Regions from separate parts of the Burkholderia sp. AU33423 genome, predicted to be linked through region 3. Evidence: predicted binding sites of a transcription regulator. Region 3 holds the regulator's gene; each other region holds the start of a gene.
The links. Region 3 encodes LexA, which represses DNA repair genes until DNA is damaged. Its sites were predicted from a motif close to ACTGTATNNNNATACAGT; they were not measured.
Positions count from the first base shown of each region.

Region 1 (7,258 bases), on a different contig from region 3:
CCCTTCATGCGCACGACGAGCGGCACGTTCAGGTTCACGGCCTTCGAACCGGCGATCACGCCTTCCGCGATCACGTCGCAGCGCATGATGCCGCCGAAGATGTTCACGAGGATCGCCTTCAGGTCCGGGTTCTTCAGCATCAGCTTGAACGCTTCGGTAACCTTCTCGGTCGTCGCGCCACCGCCGACGTCCAGGAAGTTCGCCGGCTCGCCGCCGAACAGCTTGATGGTGTCCATCGTCGCCATTGCCAGGCCTGCGCCGTTCACGAGACAGCCGATGTTGCCGTCGAGCGAGATGTACGCGAGGTCGAACTTCGACGCTTCGATTTCAGCCGGATCTTCTTCGTCCAGGTCGCGGTACGCGACGATTTCCGGGTGGCGGAACAGCGCGTTCGAGTCGAAGTTGAACTTCGCGTCGAGTGCGATGACCTTGCCGTCGCTGGAGACGTTCAGCGGGTTGATTTCAGCCAGCGATGCGTCGGTTTCCCAGAATGCCTTGTACAGGCCTTGCAGGATCGCGCGTGCTTGCGGAATCGAAGCAGCCGGCACGCCGATCTTCGCGGCGAGGTCGTCGGCTTGCGCGTCGAGCAGGCCCGTCGACGGCTCGACGATGACCTTGTGGATCAGTTCCGGGTGCTTTTCGGCGACTTCCTCGATGTCCATGCCGCCTTCGCTCGAACCCATCAGAACGATCTTTTGCGTCACGCGATCGACGACGAGGCTGACATACAGCTCCTGCTTGATGTCGGCGCCTTCTTCGACCATCAGGCGGTTGACCTTCTGGCCTTCCGGACCGGTCTGGTGCGTGACGAGCTGCATGCCGAGGATCTGGTTCGCGTATTCGCGAACCTGCTCGATCGACTTCGCCACCTTCACGCCGCCGCCCTTGCCACGGCCACCTGCGTGAATCTGAGCCTTCACGACCCATACCGGGCCGCCGAGCTCTTCTGCCACCTTGACGGCCTCGTCAACCGAGAACGCCGGCTTGCCGCGCGGTACCGCGACTCCGAATTTCCGCAGGATTTCCTTACCCTGGTACTCGTGAATCTTCATGCGTGATTCCCTTCAGTCTGAGAGTTGGATGAAAAGTCGCTTTAGACGCTTCTTCGAATGATTTCCGTTCATTCCTTCGTGCTGCCTTCACCGGGCACGTCCGGCCCGCTCGCGCCATACCAGCGCGGGTAGTACTGCCGCACGATCTCGCCGTCGAACCGCAACGCCCGGCAGCGGCCGAGCTGGAAAGGCGCTTCGTCGTGCACGCCGTCATGATCCGGCCCTTCGCCCCCCTCCTCGCGCACGTTCCACACGTCACCGGCGAACGCCTGGATCGCTGCCGTCGGCAGCACGGCGCACAGTTCGGTGAGATGGGAGCAGCCTGCGACGCCGGCGAGCAGCCGGTTCGCGTTGCGGCGGAAATTGCGGAAGAGATTGAGCCCGATGAGGGCCCGATAGGCGGGAGTGGCGGATTGACAGTGACCGGGATAGGGAACCCATTCCGAAGACGCTTCGGCGTCGACGACATTGAGGTCACGATCGATAGTCACGCGCAGCCAGAGTTCGTGGATCGGCAGGCCCTGGGGCCGGATGCCCGACGCAAGCGCGACATCGCGCGGCTTGTGGTCGGTCAGGCAGGCTTCGATGTCCCACAAGCCGTCGCCGCGCTCGTAAGCTTCCGCTCGGATTGCGCGTTGATGTCGCAACTGACGGGGCACGGGCTCGGATAGCGGCATGCTGGAGGTTGAGGCCGAAGAGGAAAACCCGTGGATTTTAGCATATTGGGTATTTGAGACAGGTGGACGCGACGGCGGGTATTCCCGCCTGTCCGGAAGCGGTTGCGTTGCAGCAAAATCGCGCGCCACGCGCGCGATCGGCGCGGTCAGTCGTCGATCAGGAAATCGTCGCCGACCTTCAGCAACTTCACGATGGTCGCACTCGAGAAGCCGCGTGCGGCGAGAAAACGCGCCTGCTTCGCACGCTCGGCCGGCGTTTGCGGCAGTGCACCGAATTTCTTGCGCCAGACCGCCTGCGCACGCGCCCATTCGGTCTCGCGGAGTTGGGCATTCACCTCCTCGACGAGCGTGTCGCCCACCGCATGACGCTTCAGCTCGCTGACGATGCGTGCGACGCCGACACGCGACGCGCGACGATGCACGAGACTCTCGGCAAAGCGCGCATCGGACAGCCAGCCTTCCTTTTCCAGCGCATCGAGCACAGGGTCGACGGACTCGTCTTCGCCGACGTAGGGCGCGAGCTTGCGCGCGAGTTCCGTGCGACTGTATTCACGGCGGGATAGATAGCCGAGCGCGCGGCCCTTCAGCGATCGCTGAGGCTTCGATGACTTGCGCTCGGTAGCGCCCGGGGCGTCACCTGATGACGTGCTGGAAGAAGCACCCGGCGCGCGACGTGTGCGGCGCGGATGCTGACTGCTGCGCGTATAAACATCCTCCCTGGCCGGCGCCGATGCATCGGCTGCGCGATCGCCCGGGAAGCTGACACCGGAAACACGACGGCGGGAGCGGTCGTGCGCGTCGAACGATTCATCGTCGTCGAACGGATCGTCCGGTGCGGCAATCTCAAACGAAACGAGGGCATCGTCGGATGCCCTCGTCGCGGTGCGGTTCGCGGCATCGCTGCCTGCGCCCCGCCGATCGGCGTCCGAGGATCCGGCTCGCCGGCCGGAGCGACCCGCCGCTTCGGGCACGTCGCTCTCCTCCGGCTCGCCAGCCTGACCTCGGCGCCCGACCATCACTCTTCTTCGTCCATCGCCTCGGCTTCGTCCTGGCCTGCACCATCGGGCATGGCGACCACGCCAAGCGATTCGCGAATGCGGTTCTCGATCTCGCGTGCGATTTCCGGATTCTCGCGCAGGAATTCACGCGCGTTGTCCTTGCCTTGGCCGATCTTCTCGCCGTTGTAGCTGTACCAGGCGCCGGCCTTGTCGACGATCTTCGCCTGCACGCCGAGATCGATAATCTCGCCCTGACGCGAAATGCCTTCGCCATACAGGATGTCGAAGATCGCTTCGCGGAACGGCGGCGACACCTTGTTCTTGACGACCTTCACGCGGGTTTCGTTGCCGATCACCTCGTCGTTCTTCTTGATCGAGCCGATCCGGCGGATGTCGAGACGCACCGACGAGTAGAACTTCAGCGCGTTGCCGCCCGTCGTGGTTTCCGGGTTGCCGAACATCACGCCGATCTTCATCCGGATCTGGTTGATGAAGATCACCAGGCAGTTCGTGCGCTTGATCGTGCCGGTCAGCTTGCGCAGCGCCTGCGACATCAGGCGGGCCTGCAGACCCGGCAGCGAATCGCCCATCTCGCCTTCGATTTCGGCCTTCGGCACAAGCGCCGCGACCGAGTCGATGACGATCATGTCGATCGAGCCCGAGCGCACCAGCGCGTCGGTGATTTCAAGCGCCTGCTCGCCGGTGTCCGGCTGCGAGATCAGCAGCTCCGGCACGTTCACGCCGAGCTTCGACGCGTACTGGACGTCGAGCGCGTGCTCGGCGTCGATGAAGGCTGCGGTGCCGCCGATCTTCTGCAGTTCGGCGATGACCTGCAGCGTGAGCGTGGTTTTACCGGACGATTCCGGGCCGTAGATTTCGACCACCCGGCCGCGCGGCAGGCCGCCGACGCCGAGCGCGATATCGAGACCGAGCGAGCCCGTGGACACGACCTGGATGTTCTCGGCCGCCTCGCCGTCGCCCATGCGCATGATCGAGCCCTTGCCGAACTGCTTCTCGATCTGGGCAAGCGCGGCGGCCAGCGCCTTGCTCTTCTCGGCGGTCATCCCGGAGCCCTTCTTGCTATCTTCCATGAATCGTCCTTTGCTATGATGAGCAGCGTCTGTTAGAGGCGCGCCACTTTCAAGCGCTGCCCACGAATGCAGACACTGTATAAAAAAACAGTGTTTTGTGCAAGCCCGCAATGCAGAGCGTTGTACACGAATAACTTCGGAGACAGCCGGCCGGCGCGAACGCCCCGCCGGCCATCGGTCAGCACCATGCGAATTCTCATCGCGGAAGACGACAGCATACTCGCGGACGGCCTCACCCGGTCACTCCGCCAATCGGGCTATGCGGTCGACCACGTGAAGACCGGTGTCGACGCCGATACCGCGCTGTCGATGCAGACATTCGACCTGCTGATCCTCGATCTCGGGCTCCCGAAAATGCCCGGGCTCGACGTGCTCAAGCGCCTGCGCGCCCGCAATTCCAATCTCCCCGTGCTGATCCTGACGGCCGCCGACAGCGTCGACGAGCGCGTGAAGGGGCTCGACCTCGGCGCCGACGACTACATGGCCAAGCCGTTCGCGCTCAACGAGCTCGAGGCGCGCGTGCGCGCGCTGACCCGGCGCGGCGCGGGCGGCGGCCCGACCGTCGTGCGCCACGGCTCGCTCGCGTTCGACCAGGTCGGCCGGATCGCGTATGCGAACGATCACGTGCTCGACCTCTCCGCCCGCGAGCTCGGCCTGCTCGAGGTGCTGCTGCAGCGGATCGGCCGGCTCGTGTCGAAGGAGCAGCTCGTCGACCATCTCTGTGAGTGGGGCGAGGAAGTCAGCAACAACGCGATCGAAGTCTACGTGCACCGGCTGCGCAAGAAGATCGAACCCAGCGGCGTACGAATCTCGACCGTGCGCGGCCTCGGCTATTGCCTCGAAAAGGTCGCGCCCGCCGCGCCGGCCGACACGGCAGCGCCCCAGCCCGCGGTGGCCGGCACGCCGCTGCGCTGAACCCGGGCGTCGCCGCGATGGCCACGCCGGCCCATACCCGCCCCCCGACCGGCGCGCCGTCGTCGGCCGCCGACGAAGCGCGCGACGCGCGCTACGAGAACCCGTTCGCGCCGCCCGACGAAACCGATGCGCCCGAGGCGCCGCGCCCGCGCTCGCTGTTCGGCGAGATCCTCGACTGGATGCTCGCGCCGCTGCTGCTGCTGTGGCCGATGAGCATCGCCGTCACCTATCTGGTCGCGAAGACGATCGCGAACGGCCCGTTCGACCGCGCGCTCGAGACCAACGCCTATGTGCTCGCGCGGCAGATCCATCCGGTGAATGGTGTCGCCGAGCTGACGCTGCCGGAGCAGACCCGCGACTTCCTGCGCGCGGACAACGTCGACAGCGTGTACTTCCAGGTGCTCGGCACACGCGGCGAGCTGGTCGCGGGCGAAGCCGACATGCCGCTGCCGCGCGACGAGGACCGCCCGCCGCCAGGCGTCGTCATGTTCCGCGACGACCTGCTGCGCGGCAACGACGTGCGCGTCGCGTATACGACGGTCGCGCTGCCGCAATCGGGCAACCCGCAGCCCGTGCTCGTGCAGGTCGGCGAAACGCTGGACAAGCGCAACGCGCTCGCGAACGACATCATCAAGGGCGTGATCCTGCCGCAGTTCGTGATCCTGCCGCTCGCGATCCTGCTGGTCTGGTTCGGGCTGTCGCGCGGGCTCGCGCCGCTCAACGCGCTGCAGGCGCACATCCGCGCGCGGCGGCCCGACGACCTGTCGCCGGTCGAGGCGCAGCGCGCGCCGCCCGAGATCGAGCCGCTCGTCACGTCGTTCAACGACCTGCTCGCCCGCCTCGAACAGAACATGGCGCTGCAGAAGCGCTTCATCGCCGACGCCGCCCATCAGATGAAGACGCCGCTCGCGGGCCTGCGCACGCAGGCCGAGTTCGCGCTGCGCCACCCCGTCCCGCCCGACGTGCAGCGCTCGCTCGAGCAGATCGCGACGAGCTCCGAGCAGGCCGCGCGGCTCGTCACGCAGTTGCTTGCGCTGGCGCGCGCCGAGAACCGCGCGAGCGGGCTGACGTTCGAGCCGGTCGAGATCGCCACGCTCGCGCGGCGCGCGGTGCGCGACTGGGTGCAGGCCGCGCTCGCGAAACGGATGGATCTCGGCTACGAAGGCCCGCCGGACTCGACGGACGACACGCCGCTCGACGTCGACGGCAATCCGGTGATGCTGCGCGAGATGCTCGGCAACCTGATCGACAACGCGATCCGCTACACGCCGGACGGCGGCCGCATCACGGTGCGCGTGCGCGCCGAGCCCGCGGCGCGACTCGTGCATCTCGAAGTCGAGGACACGGGGCCGGGCATCCCGGCCGCCGAACGCGAGCGCGTCGTCGAGCGCTTCTACCGGATCCTCGGCCGCGAGGGCGACGGCAGCGGCCTCGGACTCGCGATCGTGCGCGAGATCGCCACGCAGCACGGCGGCACGCTGACGCTCGACGATCATGTGTACCAGCACGCACCGCGCCTCGCCGGCACGCTCGTGCGCGTCAGCTTGCCGCTGGCCGAAACCGCCCCGGATTAACCCTGACGTGCGCCGCCGCAGCACGCCCCGACTGGGTCAAAATCTGAGATTTACCAGAAGTTCAAAGCACTTCGCGCCACGATGGGCGCACGAAACAATCGATTCGGCGCGGGTTAACCTGCAGTCGTTTTGCACGCGCGAGTCAGTCGGCCGTAAGTTTCCGTACCAATAATCCTCGACAGGCCCGTCCACCCAAGGCGGCCGCACATCTATATCAAGGGACTTGGAGACGACTCATGGCAACGTTAGGCGGGCAAATTTCCCACTCGCCGATGACGGGCGAAGAGAAGAAAGTGATCTTCGCGTCGTCGCTCGGCACCGTGTTCGAGTGGTACGACTTTTACCTGGCCGGCTCGCTCGCGGCCTACATCAGCAAGAGCTTCTTCTCCGGCGTCAATCCAACCGCCGCCTTCATCTTCACGCTGCTCGGCTTCGCGGCCGGCTTCGCGGTGCGGCCGTTCGGTGCGATCGTGTTCGGCCGCCTCGGCGACCTCGTCGGCCGCAAGCACACGTTCCTCGTGACGATCGTGATCATGGGCCTCTCGACGTTCGTGGTCGGCTTCCTGCCCGGCTACGCGTCGATCGGCATCGCCGCCCCCGTGATCTTCATCGCGATGCGGCTGTTGCAGGGCCTCGCGCTCGGCGGCGAGTACGGCGGCGCGGCGACCTACGTCGCCGAGCATGCGCCGGCCAACCGTCGCGGCTTCTACACCGCGTGGATCCAGACGACCGCCACGCTCGGCCTGTTCCTGTCGCTGCTCGTGATCCTGGGCATCCGCACGCTCATCGGCGAGGAAGCGTTCGGCAGCTGGGGCTGGCGCGTGCCATTCGTCGCGTCGATCCTGCTGCTCGCGGTGTCGGTGTGGATCCGGTTGCAGTTGAACGAATCGCCGGTGTTCCTGCGCATCAAGGCGGAAGGCAAGACGTCGAAGGCGCCGCTGACCGAAGCGT
Region 1 covers NZ_NKFH01000005.1:465,242-472,499, forward strand. The annotation lists gene sucC (ADP-forming succinate--CoA ligase subunit beta) at 1-1,052, opposite strand, end outside; gene CFB50_RS14685 (DUF2889 domain-containing protein) at 1,121-1,729, opposite strand; gene recX (recombination regulator RecX) at 1,876-2,745, opposite strand; gene recA (recombinase RecA) at 2,745-3,818, opposite strand; gene CFB50_RS14700 (response regulator transcription factor) at 4,005-4,733, shown strand; gene CFB50_RS14705 (sensor histidine kinase) at 4,751-6,307, shown strand; gene CFB50_RS14710 (MFS transporter) at 6,544-7,258, shown strand, end outside.
Region 1: a site for LexA is predicted at 3,893-3,910, ahead of recA (recombinase RecA). Genes of this name have one in related genera too.

Region 2 (7,258 bases), on a different contig from region 3:
GCTTTCGCGACGCGATCGACCAGCATCGGATCGACGCCGAGCGCCTTGCCGGTTTCGCGCAGCACGCCGCGCGGACGATACGTCGATACGGCGGCTGCGAGTGCTGCGCGGTTGTGTCCGTATTTTTCGTAGATATGCTGAATCACCTCTTCCCGGCGCTGATGCTCGAAGTCGACGTCGATATCGGGCGGCTCACCGCGTTCCGCGCTGATGAAGCGCTCGAACAGCATCGTGCTTTGCTCGGGATTCACCTCGGTGATGCCGAGGCAGAAGCAGACGACCGAGTTCGCCGCCGAGCCACGCCCCTGGCACAGGATGTTCTGGCTGCGCGCGTATTTGACGATGTCGTAGACGGTCAGGAAGAACGGCTCGTAACTCAGTTGCGCGATCAGGTCGAGTTCATACCGGATCTGCTTCGACACCTTCTCCGGCACACCTTGCGGATAGCGTGTGGCCGCCCCGGCCATGGTTTCCTGCTCCAGATAGCTCGTCGGCGTATGCCCCTTCGGCACGATCTCGTCGGGATACTCGTAGCGCAGCGAGTCCAGTTCGAAAGGACACGCATCGAGAATCGCGCACGTCTCCGCAATCTCCTCCGGCGAGAACAGATTCCCGATCCGGTTCCGCCCACGCAAATGCTGTTCCGCATTCGGCGCAAGCGCATACCCGCACTCGGAAACCGGCATGCCGACGCGAATCGCCGTCATCACGTCCTGTAGTTCCTTGCACGAGCGCCGGTGCATCGTCACGTCGCCCAGCGCGACGATGCGCACGCCGCGCCGTTCGCCCGCCGCGCGAATCTCCTCGCGCTGCGCACCGTCCAGCGCGCGCTGCAGTTGCACGAGCCCGAGCCGCGCCCGCTCGCCGAACGTCGCGCGAAACCACGCGACCTGCGCATCGAGTACATCGGCACGTACCGGATACGCGGGCACGAGGATCGCAAAGCAGTCGGGCATGCCGCGCAAGTGCGCAAACTCGGCAGGCGGCGCCGACAGCATCCGCGACGTCAGCTTGTAAGTGCCCTTCGGCGACGCCATCCTCCGCCACGAAATCAGTTCGGACAGGTTGCCGTAGCCTTCACGATTTTGCGCAAGCAACACGAGCCCGAACGCGCCCGGACCCGGATCGTGGCCGGGTGCGACTTCATCCGGCGTAACTTCGAAATACGAACCGATGACGAGCGGCAACCCCTTCGCCTTCGCCGCGACGTGCATGCGCGGCGCGCCGGCAAGCGAGCATTCGTCGGTGATCGCGATCCCGCGATAGCCGAGCTCGAACGCGCGCTCGACCAGTTCCTCCGCATGCGACGCGCCATGCAGGAACGAAAAGTTCGAACGGCAGAACAACTCCGCGTAATCGGGCAGCCAGCTGAATTCCGCAACCATGACCGTTCACCCGAACAGGCCGTGCAGGAACCAGCGCGGCTCGGCCTCGCTCCCCGCCCGCTCCTTGAACACCCAATAGCACGCACCAGCCTCGTCCTGCGCGACGCAGTAATCGCGCGCAGCGAGCTGACCGTCGAACCATCCGGCCTCGATCCGCTCCACCGACGACATCATCCTGAGCGGCGTATGAAATACCGGCCGCTCCCCGCGCATCAACAGCGGCAGCGGCTCCGCCAGCAACCACGCCGGCCTCGGCGGCACGGCCGGCGGCCCGCCGGCCGGCTTGCCGGCCTGCGCGTCGAGCGGCAGCCAGCGGTTCGCCGCCTCGGGCCGGTGATCGGCGACGGGCGCCGCGCGCAGCACGTTGTCCGCGCCGAGCCGCGCGACCAGCAGCTCGAACAGCCGCGCGCGCGTCTCGCGCGTGCCGCCCGGCTCGGGGAACAGATCGTCGGCCGGCGGCGCGACCGATTCGACGCGCGTGGCCTTCAGACGCACGGCAATCACCGCGGCCGGCAACTCGACGCGCGCGAGCCGCTCGCCGAGCAGCCGCATGAAATGCGCGTCGTCACGCACGGGCGACGCGAACGCGAGCTCGAGCGGCGTCGGCGGCACGGCCTGGCGGCCGCGCTCGTGTTCGAGATCGAACGTCATCGCGGCCAGCGACAGGTGCCGCGCGGCCAGCCAGCCGCACAGCTGCACGACGAGCCGCCGCGCCACGAACAACACGGCTTCCGCGTATTCGACCCGCTCCTGCAATTCGAGCCGCACGTCGAACACCGGCGGCACCGCCATCCATGCAAGCGGCTCGACCGCGTCGCCATACGCACGATCGAGCGCGGCCAGCAACGCGGGACCGCAGCGACGCTGCAGCCCCGCGCGCGGCAGGCCGCGCAGATCGGCGAGCGTGCGGCAACCGAGGCCGTCGAACCAGCCCGCATACGGACGCGCGTCGGGCAGCAGCACACAGGGCAGCCTGTCGAGCGCACGGACAAGCGAGGCCGGGCTCGCGACGCGGCGCCGGATGCGCGCACGAGCCGACACACGCGCGAGCAGCCACGCACCGCCCCCGGTCGGCGCGGCGGACAGGCGCGCCGCATAGCCGAGCGCCGCGAGCGTCGCGCGGACCTGGCGGCACAGCGACGGCAACCCGCCGAACAAGCGCAGGCTCGGGCCGACGTCGACGAGCAGCGTGGCTTCGTCGCCGAGCGCGACGCACGGCGAGAAGCGCAGCAGCGCGAGCGCGACCGCGCGCAGCGCATCGGCCTCGCGCGCGGGATCGCGTTCGACGAGCTGCGTGTGCGGCGCGAGCGTGAGCACGCCGCCGCGCTTCATGCCCGCGCGCACGCCCTGCCGGCGCGCGGCCGCGTCGGCGATCAGCACGACCCCCTGCTCGAGCACCGCACAGCCTGCGCCGCCGGCGTCGCCCGCCTCGCCGTCAGACGGAGGCGCGACGCACACGTCGAGCGGCAGGCGCGGCAGATGGATGCCGAGCAAGACGCGCATAGCGGCTCTCCACGATGGGCGACGGCAGGTCGAGCACGAGCGGCTCGCTGCGGGCGGGGCCGCGACGCTTGACGATGTCGAGGGACACGCCGCCCGGCACCGGGTACAGCGCGACGCGCAGCACGGCCGGCGACGGCTGCCGCTCGGCCGACAGCGGGCGCAGCATCACGAACAGCGTGTCGCCCGTGCGCGCGGCCGCGAGATGCAGGCGCCGCAGCGCATCGGGCCGCGCGTCCTGCCACAGCAGCAGCGCGCCGCAACAACCGGTCTTGAGTGCCTGCTCGGCGGCCCACAACGCATCCGTGTGGCTGCCGGCACGCAACCACAGCAGCGCGTCGGCCGGCACGCCGAGACTGGCGAGCGCGGTCGCATGCGGCGACTGCGGCGGCGCGACGAGCGCGAGTGGCCGCCGGGCGCTGACGGTGCGCGCGAGCGCGGGCGCGAGCAGCCGCATCTCGCCGCAGCCCGGCTGCGCGGCCAGCAGTTCGACGAGCCCGCCGACCGGCCAGCCGCCGCCCGGCAGCTCGGCCGACAGCGGCGCGAAGCCGGTCTCGATCGTGCGCGGACCGCCGCGCGCGAGCTGCGAGCCGCGCCACAGCGTTATTCCCCCCGTCATCGAATACATACTTGAGTCGAGGAGAGCATCGATAGAACTCGCCCGTTCCTTGGGGGCACGTATCTGCGAAGCGGCCGCGTCGGTACGATTCACGATCAGGCTCCCGAATACTGTATAAATATACAGTCATTCTAGCGCAAGATTTCGAGATTGCGGGGACCCGCCGAGATCCAGCCGCCGTATCCGATCTGCCCTCGGTCGAGGGAGCGCTTAGGGTTCCTTTGACTCCCGTGCCACTTTCCGGTGAGACCCACCTCGGCCTGGCGGTGCTGTAGCCCCGATTCAATAGCCAAAGTAATCATGGACTTGCTGACTACACGATGCAGTGGGGGGCAGTGGTGGTGACTGGCGGCTCTGCCGAGCGAACCCCGAGGCGCCAAGCTGGCATCCGGCATGCTTATAACGCAAGCTTTGGCGGGCCATAGATGCCGTAGTTCGGCCCAGTGCCGCTCACGGCGGCGCTCGATCGGTAGCCAGCGACGAAGTGACCGAGGATGTATTTGCCGCTACCTCCGACCGAAGCATCGATCTGGAACGCCGCGAATGCGACGATCGGCACATAGGATTTAGTCGCGCTTTGCGAAACGACGGGCATGACTACCGTCGCGCCAACGGGCACCGAACCATAGAGAGCAGTTTTCGTACCAGGGACAAGATAGATATTGTCGCCAATACTCAGTGGTGCGGGGTTTCCGTTCTCCATGAGCCCGGTCAGCGTTGGCACGTCGTTGGCGTTTGCCAAGAATGATGTCCATGTGCCGGCAATGCACGCCGCACCATACAATTGCCCGTTGGTAATCAGGATCTCGTACGGCCCGCCGGTCAGCGGGTTCACAAGCGGCTGGTTTGTCGCCGAGTTCCAGTACAGCCCATAAACGCACTCGTCTACCGCGATTGGAAACACCCCTCCGGCACCGATCTCGCCGGGCGACGTAACGACGGCGACGGCGGTCGCGGTCCCGGACGCGCCCGGAATCCCAAGTAGGCGTCCCAGAAGCAACGGGATCTGGCCGCCATTGACGTTTGTCGTGCGAGAAACGGTTACCTGCACGCCAGGAGCATCGTAAGTGCCGGGCTTAATGGACGTCGATTGCATTCCATACGGGCTTCGCGCCAAATTCCAATAGCCGGTGGATACAGTGCCCGTCGATAGGACTGCCCCAGCAGCTCGATTCAGGGTGACAGCATTGTTGGCCGCGACCGTGGCTTGGGACCAATTCAGCGTCGATGCGCCGGCGGAAGTCAGCTTCGCAGCACCGGCCAGCGCAGCTGCGTCGGCGGCATTCTGCAGCTCGTTCTTGACGACAGAGACCCACGCGATATCGATTGCCAAGGCGCCGAACGACAGAAGCGGGATCAAGAACAGAACGAAGAATAGCGCTACGGAACCACGTTGTCGCTGGAGGCCCCCCGGATGCCGATCGTGAGAAATAGCATTTCGATGCTGATGTGATGCACATTGCATATATCGCATCCCTCATCGCTTCGTATTGTTTGACGGCGATAGGGCTCGAGAGGCCGGGCACACCGCCCCATACATTGAAAGCTCACGATCCGAACGGATCACGGCGTTGCTGTAATGATCGAGATACTTGTATCCCGATCTCGCCCTCGTTTGTGCGCCATCCTGTGAATTCGCCCCGTCTGCCCGACACGATGACTTCCGGACTGCGAATAACGGTATAGCTCAATTCTCGAGGGTTTTCAAAGGGCGCAAAGTGACGATTTCAAGTGCAAGTCGGAAAATCTGAATCGTCAAAGCCGGCCATCGAAGACCGCCTTCATCGTTGAACCCGACGGCCTCAACGGACTTCGAGACTGCGGCGGGCGGCGTATCGGACAACTCGCGGGGTGAGCGGTGCGACAGTGATGCCGTCGGAGCATTTTGACCCAGCCAGACGTGTCAATTCTGCCCACGCATGCAGCGAACAATACCAATGCGCCAGGCGATCAGCGCCGGGCGCAGCGGGCATGCGGTTAGGTGGACGTAAACCATCTTGTGAAAAAAAGCCCGCTCGAAGCGGGCTCAAAACAAGCTTGTTGACATGTGCATGGGGATGCACACGTGCAGCGTACTCAGCCGAGTCGTTCACCGGAACGCGAGTTAACCCACCTGCAAACGTTCAACGTTCGCTGCCGGTCTCCATGATTCGATTACCGCCCCTGCCAACACTGTGTCACCTCGCAGTGGTTACACGATTGAATCAGCTTTGATCGGGTTTTCGAAAATCGCACCGCACCGAACCGTATCGATCGCTGATACGTTGGCCGGCCGAACATCAAGTGAATCGATTTCCGGTCGTCTGGGCACTGCGAGCCATAGGCTTGGCCGCGGCGGGCTGTTCGAACGCATGGCCACAGGCACTGCCCGCTTGACCGACGGGCACATTTCAGAGTTGAAACATCGGTCGAGGCGATCGATTGGCGAGCATCCCCGCGCGAATTTTGCTGCCGAGCCGGGCATTACCTGCTCGTGCTTAACGGTCTCGGCCTGCGCATTCGGTCGCTCTGACGATACATTCCTGAAACAAAAAGTGCTTTTCTCGGCGATGCGTTTCGTTGCGTAGGCGGTTTTGGGCACGCAACCGTCGACGTAATAATGGGTGGCACGCTGCTTGCCTTATATGTCGCACCGGCGAGCAGTCGACACGACGTAACAAGGATTTGGCGCAGACAACTCGTCAATAAGTCAGTCGGGGAAACGACGATGAAGACCATCAGCAATAGCTTCGCCTGCGCGAACTTCGCGCACGAACGGGGCAGTCGCAAAAATCGGGGTATCGCTCGTGACAGAGTGCCAACTGCGCGAGTCTCTCCTTGCCGACTTCTCGGCATTCGCACGCTCCGCTTGCTGAAGCGGTTGTCGCTCTCCGAGGCAACCGAGCGGCAGCGGTGTTCGTCTTCATTCAGTTCACCCGGATGGATCCGCCTTCTCGTACCAGACAGCGTGACGCCGATTGGCTTCGGCCATGCCGGGTCGATTTGATTGCTCCTGGCAGATCCCAGCAGTGGCTAGGTAGATCGAACATCTGTCGGTCGAAGTACACGGAATAGACTTCGTCGTTCGACCGGGCAAACGGTATCCCCCTTGATTGCAATGCGGGTCCGTTGTCGAGCGAATTAGAAGTTCGTATTTAAGGAGCGTTGTATTATTTGGTGACACAGCATTCCGCTGCGAGATTAATTTAAATCGCGACCCGAAATGAATCGACCGACATTTCGGGCGGGAAGGTCGCGATTTTTTTCGCGAGCAAGTTAATGTTCACAAATTTAATCCAAAACATCCACCATAAAAATTTGGATAACTTAAAAAATAGAAATTAGTCTTCAAGCGACAAAAGAAAGACCGCAAATTCACAAGGAAGTTTGAGTATTTTAGCTAGGAATCCTTAATTAAGGATTGCTTCGAGACGAGAAGATTGATGGCGTGCAACCTTCCTCGTTCATTCTCTCCACGCCGTTATGGAGTCGACCATGAAGAAGCTTCTGATTGCAGCAGCAGTTCTGGCGTTCTCGGGTGCAGCGTTCGCAGGCAGCGGCACGGTGTCGAGCAGCAACTCGTCGAGTGGTGGCCAGACGATGGCCGGGGTTGCTGGCTTCGGTCATTTCACCGCGACCGATTCCGGCTCGGCACTCGGCGCAGCCGGCGCAACGGCCGGCTACGGCGGCAGCGGATCGGTCTCGTACACGAACCATACCCAAACGTCGTCGGTTAGCGGCTTCGGGTTCGGCGGCTCGCAGGCTGGCGGTAGCA
Region 2 covers NZ_NKFH01000005.1:695,460-702,717, forward strand. The annotation lists gene CFB50_RS15715 (error-prone DNA polymerase) at 1-1,385, opposite strand, end outside; gene CFB50_RS15720 (Y-family DNA polymerase) at 1,392-2,888, opposite strand; gene imuA (translesion DNA synthesis-associated protein ImuA) at 2,821-3,513, opposite strand; gene CFB50_RS15730 (pilus assembly protein TadG-related protein) at 3,902-4,969, opposite strand; gene CFB50_RS15735 (hypothetical protein) at 6,979-7,258, shown strand, end outside.
Region 2: a site for LexA is predicted at 3,614-3,631, ahead of imuA (translesion DNA synthesis-associated protein ImuA). Genes of this name have one in related genera too.

Region 3 (7,258 bases):
CACGACGGTGGCCTCCTGGCTCATTGCTGGCCTCCTGCTGCGGTAGCGATGACGGCGGCGGGCGCGGGGCCGCTCGCGCCCTTGCTCGTGCGGCGCTGCAGATACCACTGCAGCGTGTTGATCAGCAGCAGCATCAGGAACGACACGACGAGCATCACGACCGCGAGCGCGGTCGCGCCCGCGTAGTCGTACTGCTCGAGCTTCGTGATGATGAGCAGCGACGTGATCTCGGATTTCATCGGCACGTTGCCGGCGATGAAGATCACCGAGCCGTATTCGCCGAGCGCGCGCGCGAACGAGAGCGCGAACCCGGTGAGGAGCGCCGGCAGCACGGCCGGCAGCACGACGCGGCGGAACGTCAGCCAGCGCGACGCGCCGAGGCACGCGGCGGCCTCTTCCTGCTCGCGCTCGAAATCCTCGAGCACCGGCTGCACCGTGCGCACGACGAACGGCAGCCCGATGAAGGTCAGCGCGACCAGCACGCCGGCCGGCGTGAACGCGATCTTGATGCCGAGCGGCGCCAGATACTGGCCGACCCAGCCGTTGGTCGCGTAAACGGCCGCGAGCGAAATGCCGGCGACCGACGTCGGAAGTGCAAACGGCAGGTCGACGATCGCATCGACGAGCCGCTTGAACGGGAACGTGTAGCGCACGAGCACCCACGCGACGAGGAAACCGAACACGGCGTTGATCAGCGCGCCGCCGAGCGCGGCGGAGAACGTCAGCCGGTACGACGCGAGCACGCGCGGCGACGTGACGGCGGTGACGAACTGCTCCCACGACAGTGTCGCGGTCTTCAGGAACGTGGCGGCGAGCGGTATCAGCACCACGAGGCTCAAATAGGCCACCGTGATGCCTAGCGTCACGCCGAAACCGGGCAGCGCGCTCGGCTTGCGAAAGGTGTACGTCGTCATCGGATGCTCTTGCTGGGTCGGTGCTGCTCATGGGTCCGACGCAAACGCCGGCGCAGTGAATCGCGCCGGCGGGCCGTCGGGGATGCGGCGCGCTATCGTGGCGCGCCGCTGTCGTTATGGCGTTACTGCGGCTTGTAGATCGAATCGAACACGCCGCCGTCCGCGAAATGCGTCTTCTGCGCATTCGTCCAGCCGCCGAAGGTATCGTCGACCGTGTACAGCTTCAGCTTCGGGAACTGCTTCGTCAGCTCCGCCGGCACGTTCTTCGAACGCGGCCGGTAGTAGTTGCGCGCCGCGATCTCCTGGCCCTGCGGGCTGTACAGGAAGTTCAGGTATGCATCGGCCAGCTTGCGCGTGCCCTTCTTGTCGACCACCTTGTCGACCACCGCGACGGGCGGTTCGGCCAGGATGCTCACCGACGGCACGACGATCTCGAACTTGTCGGTACCGAATTCCTTGACCGACAGGAATGCCTCGTTTTCCCATGCGATCAGCACGTCGCCGATCCCGCGCTGCACGAAGCTCGTGGTCGCGCCGCGCGCGCCCGAATCAAGCACACCGGCGTTCTTGTAGAGCTTCGTGACGAATTCCTTCGCCGTCTGCTCGTTGCCGCCCGGCTTGTGCACCGCATAGGCCCATGCGGCCAGGTAGTTCCAGCGCGCGCCGCCCGACGTCTTCGGATTCGGCGTGACGATCGAGATGCCCGGCTTGGTCAGGTCGTCCCAGTCCTTGATCCCCTTCGGATTGCCCTTGCGCACCAGGAACACGATCGTCGACGTGTACGGCGACGCGTTGTCGGGCAGGCGCTTCTGCCAGTCCTTGTTGACGAGCCCCTTGTTCGCGAGGGCATCGATGTCGTACGCGAGCGCCAGCGTGACGACGTCGGCCTGCAGGCCGTCGAGCACCGAGCGCGCCTGCGCGCCCGAACCGCCGTGCGACTGCTTGAAGTTGACGGTCTCGCCCGTCTTCGCCTTCCACTCCTTGCCGAACGCCTGGTTGAAGTCCTGATACAGCTCGCGCGTCGGGTCGTACGACACGTTCAGGAAGGTCGTATCGGCCTGTGCGTGCGTCGCGACGCCCAGCGCCGCCGCCGCGCCCAGCGCGAGTGTTGCGATCAGGCGGCCCACTCCGCCCACCAGCCCCGTGTTGCGCTTGCCCATCCTTGGTTCTCCAGTGTTGTCGGTATTGCGATGTCGGGCCAGTCTAACGAACGGGTTACATGATTAAAAATAATCGTTCCTTATTTTTTAATACTCAAAAGTGCTAACGCAGACGGGATGGACGGTTGTGGCGGATGAACCGGCGTCCGGGCGTCGTGAAATCGCGTCGGAACCGGCGTGATCGCGTCGAACCTCAAGTAACACTTGAAATTCGCGGACTACTGTATAAAAATACAGCTCACTGTCTATCCATACAGTTGAGCCATGACCAAACTCACCGCCCGTCAGCAGCAAGTGTTCGACTTGATCCGTCGCGCGATCGAGCGCTCCGGATTCCCGCCCACCCGTGCCGAGATCGCGGCCGAACTGGGCTTCAGTTCGCCGAATGCGGCCGAGGAGCACCTGCGCGCGCTGGCGCGCAAGGGTGTGATCGAGCTGGCCGCCGGCGCGTCGCGCGGCATCCGCCTGCTCGGCATCGACGATGCCCCGCACCAGTTCACGCTGCCGCACGCCGGCCTGATGCAGTTGTCGCTGCCGCTCGTCGGCCGCGTCGCAGCCGGTAGCCCGATCCTTGCGCAGGAGCACATCTCGCAGCATTACGCGTGCGATCCCGCGCTGTTCTCCAGCAAGCCCGACTACCTGCTGAAAGTGCGCGGCCTGTCGATGCGCGACGCCGGCATCCTCGACGGCGACCTCCTCGCCGTGCAGAAGCGCACGGAAGCGAAGGACGGCCAGATCATCGTCGCGCGCCTCGGCGACGACGTCACGGTCAAGCGCTTGATGCGCCGGCCTGGCGGTCTCGAACTGATCGCGGAGAACCCGGATTACGAAAACATCTTCGTCAAGGCCGGCAGCGCGGAATTCGCGCTGGAAGGCATCGCCGTCGGGCTGATTCGCTCGGGCGAACTCTGACATTCCGTCTCGCTAGGAGAACATCATGGAACGCCTTGCCCGTCTGCTGCCTTTCCGTCAATTCGGCCGCCTGCGTCACCTGCGCGGCCGCACGCCCTGCGCACCGCTGTCCGCGGCGGCGCCTGTGCAAGAAGAAGTCGCAGTCGAACGGCAGGCGTCCCTGCTGCCGTCGGCGCTACCCGCTTTCGCGCGGGTATCGCTGAACGCCGGCCTGAATCACGCCGAACCCGCGCGCCGTGCACCGGTGCGCGTCTATCACGGCCGTTCGCGCCTGATCATGGTCGGCACGATCGATGCCGTGTGCCGGATGATCGATCGCTGCATCGCAGAGGAACGATCGGCCACGCCAGGCGGTCTCTGATTGCGGAACATCCCCGCACCGGAGGCAACGTGACCGGATCTTCGGGCCGCGCATGGCGGCTCAAGCCCCTGCTGATCGCCGTGCTGGCCGTCGCCATCATTACGGCGATCGGCTATGCGTACGCGTCGCCGTACGTCGCGCTCGGTCGCCTGAAATCGGCGATCGATGCGCGCGATGCGCAAGCCATCAGTGAATATGTCGATTTCCCGTCGCTGCGCATCAGCCTGAAGCAGCAGGTCACGGAAGAGTTGATGCGCCGGATCGACGCGGTGAAGAAAAACAATCCGTTCGCGGTGATCGGCGCGCTGATCGGGTCGGCACTGATCGGCCCGCTGGTCGATGCGTACGCGACCCCGGAAGGCGTAGCCGCGCTGATGAGCGGATTGCCACCGCGTGGCAATCCAGGTGAGCGTCCACCCGAATGGTCGAATCTGCCGCCGGGCAGCAATGCGCCGGCTGCGCCTGCAGCCAATCCGGCTCCCCCGGCGAGCGCAGCCGCTCCGGGCAGCAATGCGGCCGCTCCAACTGCGTCATCGCCGCCACCCGCCGCTGCCGCACCGGCCAGCCCGGTCGATGCAACGCATACGCCGCACCAGCAGCAAACCAGCGCCGGGTACCGGAATATCGATGAATTCGTCGTGACCTACCAGCGCAGTGCCGACGGCACGCGCTATGCGGCGATATTCCACCGCTTCGGCCTGTTCTCGTGGAAGTTGTCCGCGATCGACATGCACGCTTGACCGGTCTTGAATGGCCGCGGTCAGCGCCCGGCCCACGGACGTGACACGACGCCCGACCGGCACGATTCGCCGGTCAGGCAGTCATCGAATCATTGGATCATTTGCCGTTCGCCGTGGCCGCTTCACGCTCCCGCGCGATTTCTTCCTTCTGCTCCTGCGCCGACGAACACGCAACCAGGATGCTGCAGTTCACGCGATCGAGCAGTTGCGTGTTGCCCGACCCCATCCACCATCTGGACAACCCGCTGCGGCACCGATGGCCGACGACGACGAGGTCGGCCTTCAGCTCCGTCGCGAGATTCGCGATTTCGTCGATCGGATAGCCGAACGCGAAATGGCCTTCGGCCTGCACACCGCGCTCGCGCAGCCAGTTCACCCCTTCCTGCAGGATTTCACGCGCGGTTTCCTCGAACCGGCCGCACGCGACGTCGGTCAGCAAACCCGCGCTCTGTGCAATGCTCGAGCGCATGTCGACCACCGACAGCAAATGCGTCTCGGCCTTCAGGTCCATCGCGAGATTGGCGCCACAACGCAGTGCCTTGCGTCCTTCGAGCGTGCCGTCGTAACACAGCAAAATCTTGTTGTAGCTAGCCATGAAACCTCCCTGTCGCAACACCGAGCCTACGCATTCATCATGGTGCGCCGCAATTCAGGACGCAAGGGATGGAAAACGCTGATTCGCCCCGCTCGGCTCGCGCGCGATGATGCAGTGCACGATCGGTGCGTCCATGCATCGCACCGTGCAGGCATGCCCTGAAGAGACGCAGCCGATGCACTAGAATGGCCCGTTCGTACTCCAGCGGGCCATCAGGCGCCGGCGTCGTGCGCTTCGGTCATGCCCGTGTGACACGCAATCGTCCGATCGGTTCGCCAACCGGCCATGCATCCGGCAGCTGCGGAACGCTTCCGCGCCCGCCTACAACGACAACATGCCCATGTCCGTTGCACCGATCGATTTCCGGAACGTCGAAAAGCGCTATGGCGACAAGCTCGTCGTCAACGGCCTGTCCTTCACCGTCCAGGCGGGTGAATGCTATGGCCTGCTCGGGCCGAACGGCGCCGGCAAGACCACCACGCTGAAAATGCTGCTCGGCCTCACGCATCCCGACGCAGGCACCATTTCGCTCTGCGGCGAACCGGTTCCATCGCGTGCGCGGCATGCACGCCAGCGCGTCGGAGTCGTCCCGCAGTTCGACAATCTCGACCCCGACTTCACCGTGCGCGAGAACCTGCTCGTCTTCAGCCGCTACTTCGGCATGTCGGCGCAGGCTGCGCACGCGCTCGTGAAGCCGCTGCTCGAATTCGCGAAGCTCGAGAACAAGGCCGATGCGAAGGTCGGCGAGCTGTCGGGCGGCATGAAGCGCCGCCTGACGCTCGCTCGCGCGCTCGTCAACGATCCCGATGTGCTGGTGCTCGACGAGCCGACGACGGGCCTCGACCCGCAGGCGCGTCACCTCATGTGGGAGCGGCTGCGCTCGCTGCTCGCGCGCGGCAAGACGATCCTGATCACCACGCACTTCATGGAAGAAGCCGAGCGCCTGTGCGACCGCCTGTGCGTGATCGAGGAAGGCCGCAAGATCGCCGAAGGCGCGCCGCACGCGCTGATCGAATCGGAGATCGGCTGCGACGTGATCGAGATCTACGGGCCCGATCCGGCCACGCTGCGCGACGAGCTGTCGGCATTCGCGAAGCACACCGAGATCAGCGGCGAGACGCTGTTCTGCTACGTGAGCGATCCGGAGCCGCTCAGTGCACGACTCAAGGGTCGCACGGGGTTGCGCTATCTGCATCGCCCGGCCAATCTTGAAGATGTGTTCCTGCGGCTCACGGGCCGCGAAATGCAGGACTGATCGATCATGGACGTCCGCAACTATTCCACCGCCGCGCCGTCGGCACCCCCGCGCGTGTCGCGCTTCGCGATCGCCATGCCCGCGAACGCGACCAACTGGATCGCCGTCTGGCGGCGCAACTATCTCGTCTGGCGCAAGCTCGCGCTCGCGTCGATGTTCGGCAATCTTGCCGATCCGATGATCTATCTGTTCGGGCTGGGGTTCGGGCTCGGGCTGATGCTCGGCCATGTCGACGGCGTGTCGTATATCGCGTTCCTCGCAGCCGGCACGGTCGGATCGAGCGTGATGATGTCCGCGAGCTTCGAGTCGATGTATTCGGGATTCTCGCGGATGCACGTGCAGCGCACGTGGGAAGCGATCATGCATACGCCGCTCGCGCTCGGCGACATCGTGCTCGGCGAGATCGTCTGGGGGGCCAGCAAGGCGATGCTGTCGGGGGCCGCGATCATGCTCGTCGCGGGGGCGCTCGGCTATGCGCGGTTTCCGTCGATGCTCGCGGCGCTGCCCGTGATCGCGCTCGCGGGCCTCGCGTTTGCCAGCATCGCGATGATCGTCACGGCGCTCGCGCCGTCCTACGATTTCTTCATGTTTTATCAGACGCTCGTGCTGACGCCGATGCTGCTGCTGTCGGGCGTGTTCTTCCCGATCACGCAGTTGCCGCCGATCGCGCAGCGTGCGGCGCAGGCGCTGCCGCTCGCGAATGCCGTCGAGTTGATCCGGCCCGCGATGCTCGGCCGGCCGGCGACCGACGTCGCGCTGCATGTCGCGGTGCTCACCGGTTACGCGGTCGGCGGATTCCTGCTGTCCGCGTGGCTGTTCCGGCGGCGGATGATGCGCTGACGGCCGGCGCACCAGGCGCCGGCTTCATGCGGACGACGTTACTCGTCGTCGTCGCTCCACGGGATCTCGACGTCGGTCAGGAACGCGACGGTCGCGAGCGGGCCGCCTTCCTGGCGGCCGAGCTTGCCGTCCGCGCGATGCCACTCCACGCGGAACTGCGTACCCGGATCGTCGGCCAGCAGATAGACCGTGCGCAGCTCTTCCTTGTCGGCTTCGTCCACCGGGCCGTCGAACGACACCAGCATCTTCTGCGGCCACAGGCCGTTGACCGGATCGTAGATGCGATCGCCTTGCGGAATGTCGATACTGGCCTCGACGCCGATCGTCGCGGAGGCCTCGATGATCATCGTGCCGAGTGCGTTCAGCACGGCAGTCGCCCGCGCGGAATTGGCCTGGCGGATCGCGAGATCGCCGCGCGTCAGCGCCTTTTCGAGTCGAGGATGGATCTTCGGTTGGGTCATGCGTTTTCCTGTTTGCTTCT
Region 3 covers NZ_NKFH01000004.1:1,284,151-1,291,408, reverse strand. The annotation lists gene cysW (sulfate ABC transporter permease subunit CysW) at 1-24, opposite strand, end outside; gene cysT (sulfate ABC transporter permease subunit CysT) at 21-914, opposite strand; gene CFB50_RS08780 (sulfate ABC transporter substrate-binding protein) at 1,037-2,074, opposite strand; gene lexA (transcriptional repressor LexA) at 2,339-2,986, shown strand; gene CFB50_RS08765 (hypothetical protein) at 3,012-3,347, shown strand; gene CFB50_RS08760 (DUF2939 domain-containing protein) at 3,377-4,087, shown strand; gene CFB50_RS08755 (universal stress protein) at 4,185-4,682, opposite strand; gene nodI (nodulation factor ABC transporter ATP-binding protein NodI) at 5,023-5,937, shown strand; gene CFB50_RS08745 (ABC transporter permease) at 5,944-6,777, shown strand; gene CFB50_RS08740 (hypothetical protein) at 6,816-7,238, opposite strand.

Region 4 (7,258 bases), on a different contig from region 3:
GATGGAAGTGCGGGCGCTGTGCCGGCATCCGTCTTCGGTGCGGGAAGACGATCGGTAAGCATATGGTCGAGCACTGACAAGAAAGACGGGCGGCCTGCGATTGCCTCGCAGGCCGCCCGTTTCATTTCGTCATCCGCAGCGGTAGATCAGGTTGCCGCGCGCCCTACTTCTTCGTGTCCATCTTGTCGGCGACGTCGTCGCCATACACCTTCGCGACGCGTCGTGCGACGATCGCCTGCATCAGCGTCTTGTCGAAATCGTCGGCGGTTTTCCAGCCGCTGCCGTCCTTGACGAACGTGAAATCGCCCTTCAACTGCAGCATCGACGGCGCGCCGATCGCACCGAGCAGCCGGTCGCGATAATCGATCAGCAACGGACACGACACGTGGTCGCCGTCGATCTGCTTGCAGTCGGCGGCCGGCATGACACCGAGCACGTTGCTCGTCAGCGTCGTCGGCTTGTCGTCGCCGAACATCGGCTTGCCGTAGCGCGGCATGCGCGCCGACACGTTCTTGTCGAGTTGCGCGACGCCCGCCATGAAAGCCGCGCTGATGACGTCGCGGCCGAGCGGTGCGCCGAGCTTCGGATCGAGACCCTGCGCACTGTAGCGAGCCGTCACGTATTCGGGCGGGAACGTCTGCACGACAAACGCGCTCTTGTCCTTGTCGTCGTGCCGGACCACATAGCCGAGCGTCGCGTGCTCGTCGGCGATACTCACGTCCGCCAGGCAGCCGCGCGCCCGATTGGCCTCGTCGTAGCCGACTTCACGTGGGTTGCTGACGTGCGGAAACGACTTGCTGCCCTGTTCGAGCATCTGCATCGGGTTCTTGAGCATCATGTCCCTGCGCGCGTCGAACAACAGCGAATTCAGCGCCTTGGTGGTGCTCGACGCGCCGCACGCGGGCGCCGATGCGGGCCACAACAGGTAGGCGCCCACCGCGAGCGCGGCAGCCAGGACGCCGAAGCCGATCAGCATCTGCTTCTTCTTTTGCTCGCGCTGCATCGATGCGACCGTTTCTTCCAGATGCTGTTTGAAGCGGGGCGGATCGATCTCCTCCAGCATCGTCAGCAGGATGAGTTTCGCGTTGCCGCTCGCGTAGCGGCCGTCCAGCAGCTCATGCGTGGCTTTCGCTTCGGCGTCCGCCGTCGTATAGCCCTCGGCGATCAGCCAGTCGAGCATTTTGCGCGCGGAATCGGTGTCGGGAAGCTCGGCCGGTGCGTCCCTCAGACACTGGGTGACGCGCGCCGCCTGCTCCTCCGTCAGATAGCCGCCGGCTTCGAGTTCGATCAGCAGGACGGCGCGGTTGTCATCGATCGGTTCTGCGTGGCCCGGTGGTTCGAAAGTCATCGTTGTTGTTCTCCGTCGAGACCGATTCGCTGCACAGACCGTGCCGGCTTATTGTGCAGACGAATCGTGTCGATCACCGGAAACTACTTCATTTGGGCGCAGGTGTCGATATGCCCGCGCGTCGCTTTCTCTCGCGGGCCGCGCCATGCATCATCCATGCTCGTGCGCCAGATGCGCCGCAAATCCCACCTTCCCCGGCACGATTTCGTCCTTCAGCGTCAACGCCGGAATCTCGTAATCGCCCGCGTTCTGCCGGCGGAACGGAATCGGCTGCGTCGTCCACAGTTCGTCCAGGCGCTTGCCGAGCGCCGCGCGCGTTTCGTCGAAGCGCGCTTCGTTCATCTTCCCCGTCCGGTAGATCACGAACGGCGGCAGCACATCGAACCCCGGGTAATACAGCACGCCGTGCTGGATCGGAAACAGCACATCGTCGATCGGCCCGTTGATGCCGCGCGGGCTGTAATGCGACTCCCACCCGCCCGTCGTGACGATCACCATCGCGCGCTTGCCGGCAAACGAACCTTCACCATAGCGATCGCCCCAGTGCGTGTCGGAATGCTCGCCCACGCCGTAAGCGAAGCCGCACGCATACACGCGCTCGAACCAGCCCTTCATGATTGCCGGCATCGAGAACCACCACAGCGGGAACTGCAGGATCACCGCATCGGCCCACCGCAGCTTGTCCTGCTCGCGCACGATGTCTTCGCGCTGCGTACCGGTTGCAAACGCGTGCTTCGAGTCGTTCGACGGATCGAAACGCGCATCCGGCTCACGCCCGGTCAAGTCGTCCGCGTCGAATGCTGCCTTCCAGTTCATCGCATACAGGTCGGTCACCTGCACCGTGTGGCTGGCCGCTTCGAGATGCGCGACGGAAAAGTCGCGCAATGCGCCGTTCAGCGAACGCGGTTCGGGATGGGCATAGACGATCAGCACATTCATGTTCGGTACTCCGTGGATTGAATGACAGCAGGATGCCGCCGCCAACGGTATATTTGAAATGAATTCCTGATATTCCAGGTATAGCCATGAATAATCTCAGACGACTCGATCTCAATCTGCTCGTCACGCTGGACGTGCTGCTCGCCGAGCACAACGTCACGCGCGCGGCCGAAAAACTGAACATGTCGCAGCCGTCGGTGAGCGTGCAATTGCAGAAGCTGCGTGACGTGTTCGGCGATCCGCTGCTGCTGCCGGGGCCGCGTGGAATGCGGCCGACCGCGCGCGCGGAAGCGCTGCGCGAACCGTTGCGCGATGCGCTCGAAGCGGTCGAGCGCGCGGTGATTCCGGCCACGCCGTTCGATCCCGCGACCGCGACGAACACGTGGCGTGTGGCCGCGACCGACTATGGCGAATCGACGATCGTACTGCCCGCGCTGAACACGCTGCGTTCGGCCGCACCCGCGACGCGCCTCGCCGTGGTCGAGCTGGTACCGCCGCGCATCGAGCAGGATACCGAACGAAACGGCATCGATCTCGTCTTTCATATGACCGAAGCGTCGCCGCCCGGCATGCGACGCTTGCCGCTGTTCGCCGAGCGTTACGTGCTCATCGGCCGCGCCGGGCACCCGAAGCTGAAGCGGCGCCCGACCCTCGCGCAGTTCGGCACGCTCGAGCACGTGATCGTGTCGCCCGACGGTGGCGGCTTCATCGGCGTGACGGACGAAGCGCTCGCGAAGGTGGGCGCCACGCGGCGCGTCGTGCTGTCGGTGCCGCATTTCCTGTTCGTGATGTCGGCCGTGGCCAGCACCGATCTCGTCGCGATGGTGCCTGAGCGTCTGGTGCGCGACGTGCCCGCGCTGCGTGTCGTGGAAGCGCCCGTCGACGTGCCCGGCTACGAAATGTCGATGCTGTGGCACGAACGCGTGCATCGCGATCCGGCGCATCGGTGGTTGCGGGAGACGATCGCGGCAGCGGTGTAGAGCGGTCGCCTGCCCGGTGCGGGCGCCCGCTTCGATCGCCATCGCACGAAATCCTTCATCCGGGGCTTGAAACCGCGCCGAACACTGTATATATTTACAGTGCTTTTGCACCATTTGACCCGAATTCCGTCATTCACAGACGAACGGACTTTTGTGAGGCGACCATGTTCCAGGCATCCGCATTCGATCCCGAGCAACCCGGCTTCAACCCCGTCCACTTCGAGCGCGCCGCGCAGCGGGCGGTCGTCGATCTGCAGCGTGTCGCGGGCGGCCCCGCGCAGCGGGCGCTCGGCCTGCGGCGCCGCACCCATCCCGCGGCCGTCCGCACGATGAGCTGGCAGGCGCTGCTGAACGTCGAAGAGCTGGCATTCTCGAATGCCGGCTTCCTGAGCCGCAACGATCCGGCCGTCGTCGACGCGTTCATCCGGCTGCGCGACAGCCGCCTGGTCGCCGCGGATGTCGAGGAGCCGGTCGACTGGCGCCGCGACGATGACGACCTGCCGGCCATCTACCTGATCGTCAAGGCGATGCTGGAAGCGGAAGAGGAAGAACGGGCCGAAGCGGCCTGAGCCGTGTGATGGCCAATCGCCGCCACGGTCTGTCGGGGTAGCGCCGCCACGTTGCGTGGCGACGCGGCCGGCGTGGCGGCTCGTTTCAGTCCTGCGCCGGCGAATCGGTGCAGCAGACGGTGAGCCGCGAACGGCCGCGCAGGCGGTTCATCGCCACGCGGCGTACCTTCTCCGTGGCCGTTGCAGCGACCGCCCGTTACAGCCGCGCGGCGAGCCGTGAGCCCTGATCGATCGCGCGCTTCGCGTCGAGTTCGGCGGCCAGTTCCGCGCCGCCGATCAGGTGCACCGAGCGCCCGGCCGCCTGCAGCGGCACGAGCAACGCGCGCTGAGGCTCCTGCCCCGTACAGAGCACGATCGTGTCGGCTTCGATCAGCTCGTGATCGGTGCGCTGCTCGCCGTATGACACGTGCAGGCCACGCGCATCGATCCGTTCGTAGTTCACGCCGCCGATCATCTTCACCTGCTTCATCTTCAGCGTCGCGCGGTGAATCCAGCCGGTCGTCTTGCCGAGCCCCTTGCCGAGCGGCGCGGCCTTGCGCTGCAGCAGCGTCACTTCGCGCGCGGGCGCGGTCGCCTGCGCACGCGTCACGCCGCCACGCGTCGCGGCCGGGTCGGTCACGCCCCACTCGGCCTTCCACTCTTCCAGGTCGAGCGCCGGCGATTCGCCCTCCTGCACCAGATACTCGGCGACATCGAAGCCGATCCCGCCCGCGCCGACCACCGCAACACGCCGGCCGACCGGCTGCCGGCCCGCGAGCACGTCGATGTAGCTGAGCACGTTCGGCCCGTCCTGCCCCGGGATCTTCGGATCGCGCGGCGCGACGCCGGTTGCGAGCACGATCTCATCGTAGCCGCCCGCGATCAGGTCGCTCGCATCGACGCGGCGGTTCAGGTGCAGGTTCACGCCGGTCAGTTCGACCTGGCGGCCGAAGTAGCTCAGCGCTTCGTGAAACTCTTCCTTGCCCGGAATCCGCTTCGCCATGTTGAACTGGCCGCCGATCTCGGCCGCGCCATCGAACAGGTCGACCTGATGGCCGCGCTGCGCGAGCACGGTCGAGCATGCGAGCCCGGCCGGCCCCGCGCCGACCACCGCGATGCGCTTCGGCTGCGCGGCGGGCGTGTATTTCAGTTCCGTCTCGTGGCACGCGCGCGGATTCAGCAGGCACGACGCGATCTTGTTCTTGAACGCGTGATCGAGGCACGCCTGGTTGCAGCCGATGCACGTATTGATCTCGTCGGCACGGCCCTGCGCGGCCTTGACCACGAACTCCGCATCCGCGAGCAGCGGGCGGGCCATCGACACCATGTCTGCGCAACCGTCCGCGAGAATCTGCTCGGCCACTTCGGGACGGTTGATCCGGTTGGTGGTCACGAGCGGAATGCCGACCTCGCCCTTCATCTTCTTCGTCACCCATGCGAACGCGCCGCGCGGCACCGACGTCGCGATCGTCGGCACACGCGCCTCGTGCCAGCCGATCCCCGTGTTGATGATGGTCGCGCCGGCGCGCTCGACGGCCTTCGCGAGCTGCACGGTTTCGCTCCAGTCGCTGCCGTCCGGAATCAGGTCGAGCATCGACAGCCGGTAGATCAGGATGAAGTCGCGGCCGACCGCTTCGCGCGTGCGCTCGATGATCTCGATCGGCAAACGGATGCGGTTCTCGTACGAACCGCCCCACTGGTCGGTGCGCTTGTTCGTATGCATCGAGATGAACTGGTTGATCAGGTAGCCTTCGGAGCCCATGATCTCGACGCCGTCATACCCGGCTTCACGCGCGAGCTTCGCGCAGCGGACGAACGCGCGAATCTGCCGCTCGACACCGCGTGCGCTCAGTTCGTGCGGCGCGAACGGCGAGATCGGCGACTTGATCTTCGACGGCGCGACCGCGAACGGGTGATAGCCGTAGCGTCCCGTATGCAGGATCTGCAGCGCGATCTTGCCATCCTCCGCATGCACGGCATCCGTGATCTCGCGATGCCGCCGCGCGGCGGCCGACGTCATCAGCGTGCCGCCGAACGGCTTGGTCCAGCCGGCCACGTTCGGCGCGAAACCGCCCGTCACGATCAGGCCGACCCCGCCGCGGGCGCGTTCGGCGAAATATTCGGCAAGCCGCGGCAGCGTCTTGCGGCTGTCCTCGAGGCCCGTATGCATCGAGCCCATCAGCACGCGGTTCTTCAGCGTCGTGAAGCCGAGGTCGAGCGGTGCGAGCAGGTGGGGAAAGGTCGTGGTCATGATGATCGTGCCAATTCGTGCCAGTAAGCGATGCGTGACATCGTAGGCGCGCGCCGCCTTGAACGTGAGGGGGCAAACAGCCATAATGCTTGTCATTTCCGGCCAAGACGACATGACCTCCCCTCTCGCCAAGGATCGCCTCGGGCTGCGCCGGCCGACGATTCCGGTCGCCTATCCGCGCCTGATGCTGCAGGCGCTGGCCGCGCGCGGCGTCGACCTGGCCGCCGTGCGCGCCAGCACCGGCCTGCGCGATGCGGTATTGGCCGAACCGGACGCGCGCGTCGCGCCGTCGCAATGGGGGCGGCTCGTGCTCAATGCGATCGAGATTGGCGGCGATCCGGGCATCGGGCTCGCGTTCGGGCTGCTGCTGAAGCCGACCGTGCACGGCTTTCTCGGCTACGCGACACTGACCGCGCGGGACATCCGGGAAGCGCTCTCCGTCACGCAACGCTACTTCCGGATGCGCAACCGCCAATATCGGCTGACCTATGAAGACGACGAACGTGGCGCGACGCTCGAACTGCACGGCGTACAGGCCAGCCCCGTTCTGCAGCATCACGTGATGTTCGAGTTCGTGTTGACCGGGCTTGCGCAGAACATCTCGCAATGGGCCGGACGTACGTCGCCGCCGATCAAGCTGCAGTTCGCGTGGCCGGAGCCGCCCTATTTCGCGCGCTATCGCGATCAGTTGCCGCCGGTCGAATTCGGCTGCGCCGCCAACGCGCTGTGGATCGCGCGCGACGTACTCGACTGGCCGCTGCCGCTCGCCGACGAAGTCGCGCACCGGCAGGCGCTCGTGCAGGTGGAGCGCGAGTATGCGCAGGTGCGTCAGGAGGAAGGCGATCTCGTCGAACGCGTGCGCGCGGAGCTGGCACGCGGCGCCGGCGACTACCCGGGGCCGGAGACGCTCGCCGACGCGCTGCTCGTGTCGACGCGCACGCTGCGGCGCCGGCTGGAGGAAGCCGGTTCGAGCTATCGGCAATTGCTCGACGAAGCGCGGTTTCGCGACGCGAAACAGTTGCTCGCCGCGTCGGATCTCGACCTGAAGACGATTGCCGAGCGGCTGCAATTCACCGACCCGGCGAATTTCACGCGCGCGTTCCGGCGCTGGGCCGGGCAGACGCCGAGTGCGTATCGTGAAGCGGCTGCCGGGTTGACGGGACAGAAGCCGGAAAGCGCACGCTAATCCGCT
Region 4 covers NZ_NKFH01000007.1:815,386-822,643, reverse strand. The annotation lists gene catC (muconolactone Delta-isomerase) at 1-58, shown strand, start outside; gene CFB50_RS22270 (hypothetical protein) at 164-1,348, opposite strand; gene CFB50_RS22265 (NAD(P)H-dependent oxidoreductase) at 1,499-2,287, opposite strand; gene CFB50_RS22260 (LysR family transcriptional regulator) at 2,374-3,267, shown strand; gene CFB50_RS22255 (DUF2471 family protein) at 3,432-3,836, shown strand; gene CFB50_RS22250 (NADPH-dependent 2,4-dienoyl-CoA reductase) at 4,033-6,066, opposite strand; gene CFB50_RS22245 (AraC family transcriptional regulator) at 6,152-7,252, shown strand; gene CFB50_RS22240 (LysR family transcriptional regulator) at 7,249-7,258, opposite strand, start outside.
Region 4: a site for LexA is predicted at 3,351-3,368, ahead of CFB50_RS22255 (DUF2471 family protein). Genes of this name have one in related genera too.